Regions from separate parts of the Marinobacter shunpengi genome, predicted to be linked through region 1. Evidence: predicted binding sites of a transcription regulator. Region 1 holds the regulator's gene; each other region holds the start of a gene.

What was found. Region 1 encodes sigma-54, which starts transcription at its own class of promoters, with help from an activator protein. Its sites were predicted from a motif close to ANTGGCATNNANNTTGCTNT; they were not measured.
Region 2: the regulator sigma-54 is predicted to act here: its motif matches at 1,028-1,047, upstream of ACJO3T_RS09830 (flagellar basal body-associated FliL family protein).
Region 3: the regulator sigma-54 is predicted to act here: its motif matches at 888-907, upstream of ACJO3T_RS13725 (PEP-CTERM sorting domain-containing protein).

What each region holds. Positions count from the first base shown of each region.
Region 1 covers NZ_JBJJLA010000011.1:126,935-129,185, forward strand. Annotated here, with positions in the region: gene ACJO3T_RS06155 (RNA polymerase factor sigma-54) at 117-1,622, shown strand; gene hpf (ribosome hibernation promoting factor) at 1,653-1,961, shown strand; gene ptsN (PTS IIA-like nitrogen regulatory protein PtsN) at 2,055-2,251, shown strand, end outside.
Region 2 covers NZ_JBJJLA010000015.1:395,532-397,782, forward strand. Annotated here, with positions in the region: gene fliM (flagellar motor switch protein FliM) at 1-389, opposite strand, end outside; gene ACJO3T_RS09830 (flagellar basal body-associated FliL family protein) at 468-971, opposite strand; gene ACJO3T_RS09835 (flagellar hook-length control protein FliK) at 1,185-2,251, opposite strand, start outside.
Region 3 covers NZ_JBJJLA010000019.1:46,683-48,933, forward strand. Annotated here, with positions in the region: gene bla (class A beta-lactamase) at 1-473, shown strand, start outside; gene ACJO3T_RS13725 (PEP-CTERM sorting domain-containing protein) at 954-1,670, shown strand; gene ACJO3T_RS13730 (hypothetical protein) at 1,879-2,172, shown strand.

The DNA.
Region 1 (2,251 bases):
CGGTAATGCTGATTTTTTTGCCTGACTTCAGCTATTTTTTGAGCTGAATCAGTGTTTTTTAGCAACGATTCTGTTACCGGCTACCTCAGAAGGGCGATGGATGTGAAACCATGGTGATGAAAGCCTCCTTACAGTTAAAGATGGGTCAGAGCCTGACGATGACCCCACAACTGCAACAGGCGATCCGTCTGCTCCAGCTTTCCACACTGGACCTGCAACAGGAAATCCAGCAGGCCCTGGACTCCAACCCGATGCTGGAAACCTCCGAGGAGGAAGACACCGACGAGTCTTCCGACGCCGAGCGGGACAACAACGAGGAGTCGGTCAGCGCCTCGGAAGGTGAGTCCGCAGCCGACAATACCTGGGAGGAATCGGACTGGTCGGCGGACAACAACCCGTCCGACAACATCCCCGACGACCTGCCGGTGGACACCGCCTGGGACGATATCTACCAGTCCGCGCCGGCTCCCGCCTCCCGGGGCGATGACGACAATGACTCCGATTTCGAAAGCCGCAGTCCCACTACCGAGACCCTGCACGACCATCTGGAGTGGCAGCTCAACCTGACCCCCATGGGCGAGCGGGATGCCGCCATCGCCCATGCCCTGCTGGATGCCGTGGATGAGCGCGGCTACCTGACCTCCGCACTGGAGGAAATCCATTCCGGGCTGATGGACGACGAAGACGAGGACCCGGTGGAAATGGACGAGGTGGAAGCCGTCCTGCGCCGCCTGCAGCACTTCGACCCGCCCGGTGTCTTTGCCCGTGACCTGCAGGAATGCCTGCTGATCCAGCTTAACCAATTGCCCGCAGACACCCCGTGGCTGGACAAGGCGCGACTGGTGATCACCCACTACATCAACCTGCTGGGTAACCGCGACTACGCACAACTGTTACGGCGCAGTCGCCTGAAGGAAGACCAGTTGCGGGAAGTGCTGGCGGTGATCACCGCCCTCAACCCGCACCCGGGCAACGCCCTGGACACCTCCGAGCCGGACTACGTGATTCCGGACGTGATCGTACGCAAGGACAAGGGCCGCTGGCGGGTGGAACTGAATCCTGAAATTGCCCCGCGCATTCGTGTCAATGCCAGCTATGCTTCCCTTATAAGGCGTGCCGACAGCAGTGCCGACAACACCTATCTGCGGGATCAGCTCCAGGAGGCGAAATGGTTCATCAAGAGCCTGCAGAGTCGGAACGAGACCCTGCTGAAGGTGGCGACACGAATAGTTGAACATCAACAGGGTTTTCTGGACCATGGGGAAGAGGCGATGAAACCGCTGATCCTGTCGGACATCGCCCAGGCTGTGGAAATGCACGAATCCACCATTTCCCGGGTCACCACGCAAAAGTTCATGCACACGCCCCGTGGCATCTTCGAGCTGAAGTACTTCTTCTCGAGCCACGTGAGCACCGAGGAAGGCGGCGAATGCTCGTCCACGGCCATTCGCGCAATGATCAGGAAACTGATTGCGGCGGAAACCCCGAAAAAGCCGCTCAGTGACAGCAAGATTGCCACCATGCTGGGAGAGCAGGGCATCAAGGTGGCGAGGCGAACGGTGGCAAAGTACCGTGAAGCCATGCATATTCCGCCCTCCAACGAGCGGAAGCGACTGGTCTGACACAAAGGGTCTGACAAACAGGAGAAGCCCATGCAACTGAACATTTCCGGTCATCATGTCGAACTGACTCCCTCCCTCAAGGATTACATCAACGAGAAATTCGAAAAACTTGAGCGCCACTTCGATCACATCAGCAACTGTCAGGTAACCCTGGAGGTGGAAAAGGTGCGCCAGATCGCGGAAGCCACGCTGCATGTGGTCGGCGGCGAAATCCACGCGAAGGCTGAAAACGATGACATGTACGCCGCCATCGATGCCCTGGTGGACAAACTTGACCGGCAGATCCTCAAGCACAAGGAAAAGAACGTTGACCGGATGCACGGAGCAACTGCCCGCTAACCATTGCGATACCGGAACGGCTATAATCTGACTCACAACGCTGCGGTACGGACTCGTACCGCAGCATTTTTTTATCGGGACCGACGAGCATCCATGACCGATTCGACCTTGACCATCAACAACATACTGGCGCCGGAACTCACCCATTGCCGGGTCAATGGCACCAGCAAGAAGCGGATTCTGGAATTTATCGCGGAAAAGGTGGCCGGACAGTATCCGGAGCTGGATGAAACCCAGATCTTCAATAACCTGGTAGCCCGGGAGCGGCTGGGGAGCACCGGCATCGGTCA
Region 2 (2,251 bases), on a different contig from region 1:
CCGAAGAAATTGTCCACCAGCTTGAACACCAGCTTCGCGTCCATGATGAACAGGCCGGTGCCCCGCAATGGGCGCACCTTGACCAGGTTGAGACTGGTGGGCACATACAGGGTGTGGATGTACTCACCAAATTTCATGATCTGGATGCCGCCGGTGGAAACATCGGCGTTGCGACGCAGGAGATTGAACAGACTGATGCGGGTATAGCGTGCAAAACGCTCGTTGATCATCTCGAGGGTCGGCATCCGGCCACGGACGATCCGGTCCTGACTGGCCAGGTCGTACTGCTTGACGCCTTCTTCGTCGGTCTCGTCATAGGTATCGATATCGCCGTCGTCCACCCCGTGGAGCAGCGCATCGATTTCATCCTGTGAGAGTAGGTCCTGCATAGTTTCAGCCTCTGACTGCCTGCAGTTCAGCGGGACGGCACCATGGTCATGTGGTCGTTGCCTGCCCCTGAACGGATTTCACTGAATCACGAAGTTCCTTAACAGGACCCGGTCGACGGCGGGCTCCCCCTCCGCTTCCAGGGTCTCGTTGACCGCCACCAGCAACTGCTCCGGCAGGGCCGCTCGCCCTTCACTGGTCTGCAGTGCCATGAATTCCAGGCCCCCAAGCTCCGAAATCAGGGTGTTCCGCAACAGCGGCATGTGCTTCTCGGCGGCCTGTAACGCTGCCTCCTGGCTGGACTCCAGGGCCAGGTGCACCTGGATGTAGCGGGGCCGGCCCGGGTGCTGAACCGTGGCAACCAGCGGTTTGTCCATCACCAGGTAACCGGATGGCACGAAGGCCTCTTCCGCCACGCTGCCCCTTTCCTCCACGTCGGCGGTGTTGCTGTCGCCTTTGCCCAGGAACCAGAGGGTTCCGGCAATGGAGAGACCAATGGCCAGCCCCAGTACGATGACCAGGAGCAGCATCGTCTTCAACCGGCCTTTCTTCGGTGGTGCCGCCACCTCATTGTTCTGCGCCATTCAGAAATCCGTCAATATTTTGCCGATATTCGCCAGGGATTCACCTTAACAGGATAGAAGCAAAGGCCGAGCCAACCTGTCGTTGTGCCCCTGGATCGCGCCCCGGAATCACCTGACGGTGGATTCGCATCATCAAAAAGGCCAGCCCTGAGGCTGGCCTCCGATTGCTGACAAAAGTGTAACTGCTCGATCAAGCTCTGGCTAATCCACCCGTCAGGCGTATACGTCGAGCTCTCCCTTCCAGGACAGGTCCAGCTCCGTCATTTCGGTGGCATCGGTGTCGGCATCACCGGAGGCCAGCCCCTGCCCGGGTCCGCTGTTAGCGGACTCATCACCGTCGTCGTTCTGTTCCGAACGGTCACGGTCGGCGGAATCGGACACGTCAAATCCGTCCAGGCTCAGCCCCTGTTCATTCAGCATATCCCGAAGGCGATGGCCGTGGAGTTCCAGTTGCTCCCGTACCGCCGGCGTGGAGGTGTGAACGGTCACCGTGGCCTGGTCATTCTGTACCTGGACCCGGACCTCAAGGGGTCCCAGGTCCGGCGGCGTCACATGGATCTCCGCTACCGACATCTGGCTGGCGGTAAGCCAGGCCAGCTTGCCCATCACCTTCTCGCCCCACTCATCGGCCCCCACCGGCACATCGACACTGGTGCTGTAGTTTCGCATCAGGGCCTGGGCCTCCTGCCCCCGCAGGGTGGCGGGCTGGTTCAGTGACTGCGTCAGTTCCGGTGCGGTCAGTCGTGAGGCAACCTGGGCCGTCAACGTATCGGGGGACCTGGTGGCGCTGTCCGTCAGGGCCTGGACACCGCCGGCCTGGAGCCCGGCAAGAAGCTCACGCCCCTGCTTGCCGCCCTTGTCCTGACCTGCCTCGAGCATGGCGGCAAACAGGGCGCCGGCCTTCGGCAGGCCGCCCGGCTGCTGTCCGGTACCGGTCAATGACGCGATCATCTGGGCGGTGGTACGGGCCGACTTGCCCTGGGAGACACCGGCTCCCTCAACTGCCTGCCCCTGCATCATCAGGCCGGTCATGCCGGTTTCATCGCCATCCCGGAGGTATTGCAGCAGCCCGATACCTGCCGACTCGACGTCATCGACAACCTTGTCCGGTTTAGCCTCTGAGGCATTCGCATTGGCGGTGTCGGGGCCGTCCCCGTCGGAACGGGATTCCCTGCTGGTCCGGCTGTCCCGGTCAGACTCCGGGCGGCTGTCCCTTGCCGCCTGGGTGTTCTCTTCCGCTGACCGGTTGGCGCGCTCCTCCTTTGCGTTCTCTGCCTTTG
Region 3 (2,251 bases), on a different contig from region 1:
CTAACCTGCTGTTGGAAACCCTTGGCGGCCCGGCGGGGCTGACCTCTTACATGCGCTCCCAGGGTGATACGGTATCCCGGCTGGACCGGAATGAGCCGGACCTGAACACCAACCTGCCAGGGGATAAACGGGACTCCACGACGCCTGCCGCCATGCTGGGCCTGATGGAAACGGTACTGCTGGGTGAGGCCCTGTCTACCGGTTCCAGGGAGCAACTGCATGACTGGCTGATCCGCAATACCACCGGTGACAGCAAGCTCAGGGCCGGCCTGGACCCGCAATGGACGGTGGGTGACAAGACCGGCAGTGGGGACCGAGGTGCCAGTAATGATGTCGCCATTGTCTGGCGCCCGGATGCCGGCCCGGTCCTGATTGCGGTGTACTATTCCGGTTCTGAGCGCTCGAACGATGCCCGCAGTGCGGTGCATGCCGAGGTAGGGCGGCTGGTGACCGAGGTTGTGAAGAGCGAATAGCGATTCACCGCCAGCCGGTTACCGGAGCCGGTGGCGGGGCGCCGCCGTTTCTTCGAATTCGGTAAAAAGGGGATGTGCGATCCAGACTGCCAGGCTTGGAGTCGAAGGCCGATAGGGCCTTGGAAGAGCCCGTCAGGAAACTATACAGGTAGATTGCGAAAGGAGGTGCCACCATGTCCATGCTGACCTTCTACGTCAACCGTGCCGGACGTTAGTTGTCTTATGCCCAGCGGGACACCCTGGAACGGGCCAAGGACGAACTGAGGGCGTTGTATGGCCGTCCCCTCAGGGGCGGACGTTCCTAGGGGATTGTCAGGCAAGTACAGTCATCATTACCCGTCGAGCGAGTGTCAGTTCAGTTTACAGCCAGGTTTATCTTATTTATTAACTACATGAAAGTATTAGGTAATATTATCTGGCATGAGGGTTGCTTATATCACTTCAGAACGAATCTGATATCGATCGATATGGAGTATCGAGATGAAGCAGTACCTGAAACCCGTCGCAGCCGTCCTCGCTATCGGCGTGGCCTCTGCCGCCAACGCCGCCCCGATCCTTAACATCAGCGGCCAGGGTGCATCCGCCGCCTCTGCCGCCGAGGCAGCCTTCCTTGGCTCGGCCCAATCGGGTTATATCACCGAGAATTTTGACGACGCCAGCTACTCGGTGGGTACCCAGGCCGGTACCATCAATTCCGTGGCCGGCGTGGGAAGCTTTAGCCGTGTAACCGCCGGCTCCGGCGGCCTGTGCGATACCGGCAGCTACGACTGTGACGACGGGCTGGCGGTGCTGGATGCCGCCACCACCCCCTTTACGGGTCGTTTTTCCGTGTCTCCGGACAACTGGCTGGACAGCATGGATGCCATGGAAATGACGATTTCCCTCACCGCCGGTTATAACGCGATCGGGTTCTACATGACCGATCCCAACGACGCCGGGGGCCGTTTCTCCATCGGTGGGGTGGACTTCAGTTTCACCGATGTCTTTGGCTCGTCCCTGGGTAATGGCAAGGTCTACTACGTTACGCTGTTCGACGCCGCCGGGCTGGACGACATCAGTATCTATTCCAACAACCCGGACGACGGCTATGGCCTGGATGATGTCACCATAGCCAGTGTCGCCGAGCCGGGTACACTGGCCCTGCTTGCTTTGGGCGTATTTGGTCTGGGCATGGCCCGTCGCCGCCAGAAGGCCTGAAACGCGGTTCATCGGAAAACCCGGGGGCGGTATAGCGCTTCCGGGTTTTTTCGTTTTGCGGGTGTCGTCAGACGTAGTCCCGTAACCGCACCAGTTGCCTCTTAGCGCCCCAATTGCCAGCCGGTCCCCGGAGTGATGGCAGTAGGTGCTGGAGCCGCCATGGTCATGGACGTTGCCGGTGTAGGCGTAGCCATAGGTGGTCAGCACCATGGCGTCGTTCAGACGTCCACGGACAAAGCAACAGCCCTCGCTGGCCTTCATGAAGTTTGCAGAAGCGGGGGAACAGGTCACACTGGATCCGGCCGTCGTCGAGGAAATGCCAGTACCCCCCTGGATGGCCCTGCAGGATGGGAGTGTCGCCCATGGTCAGACCTCCGCGCCTTCTCCCCTGCAGGACCGGATTCGCCACCTGAAACGCAAGGCGGGACTACTGGACCACTACTGGTCTTCATCCATGCGCTTCGGGCGGTATTCCAATGAGGAGATGTCTTCCTCCGAGTGACCCTGGAACAAGCCACCAGCGGCCATTTTTGTGGCATCCTGTGCAGCACCTTCAGTTACGTCCAGTTAACGGGCCTCAA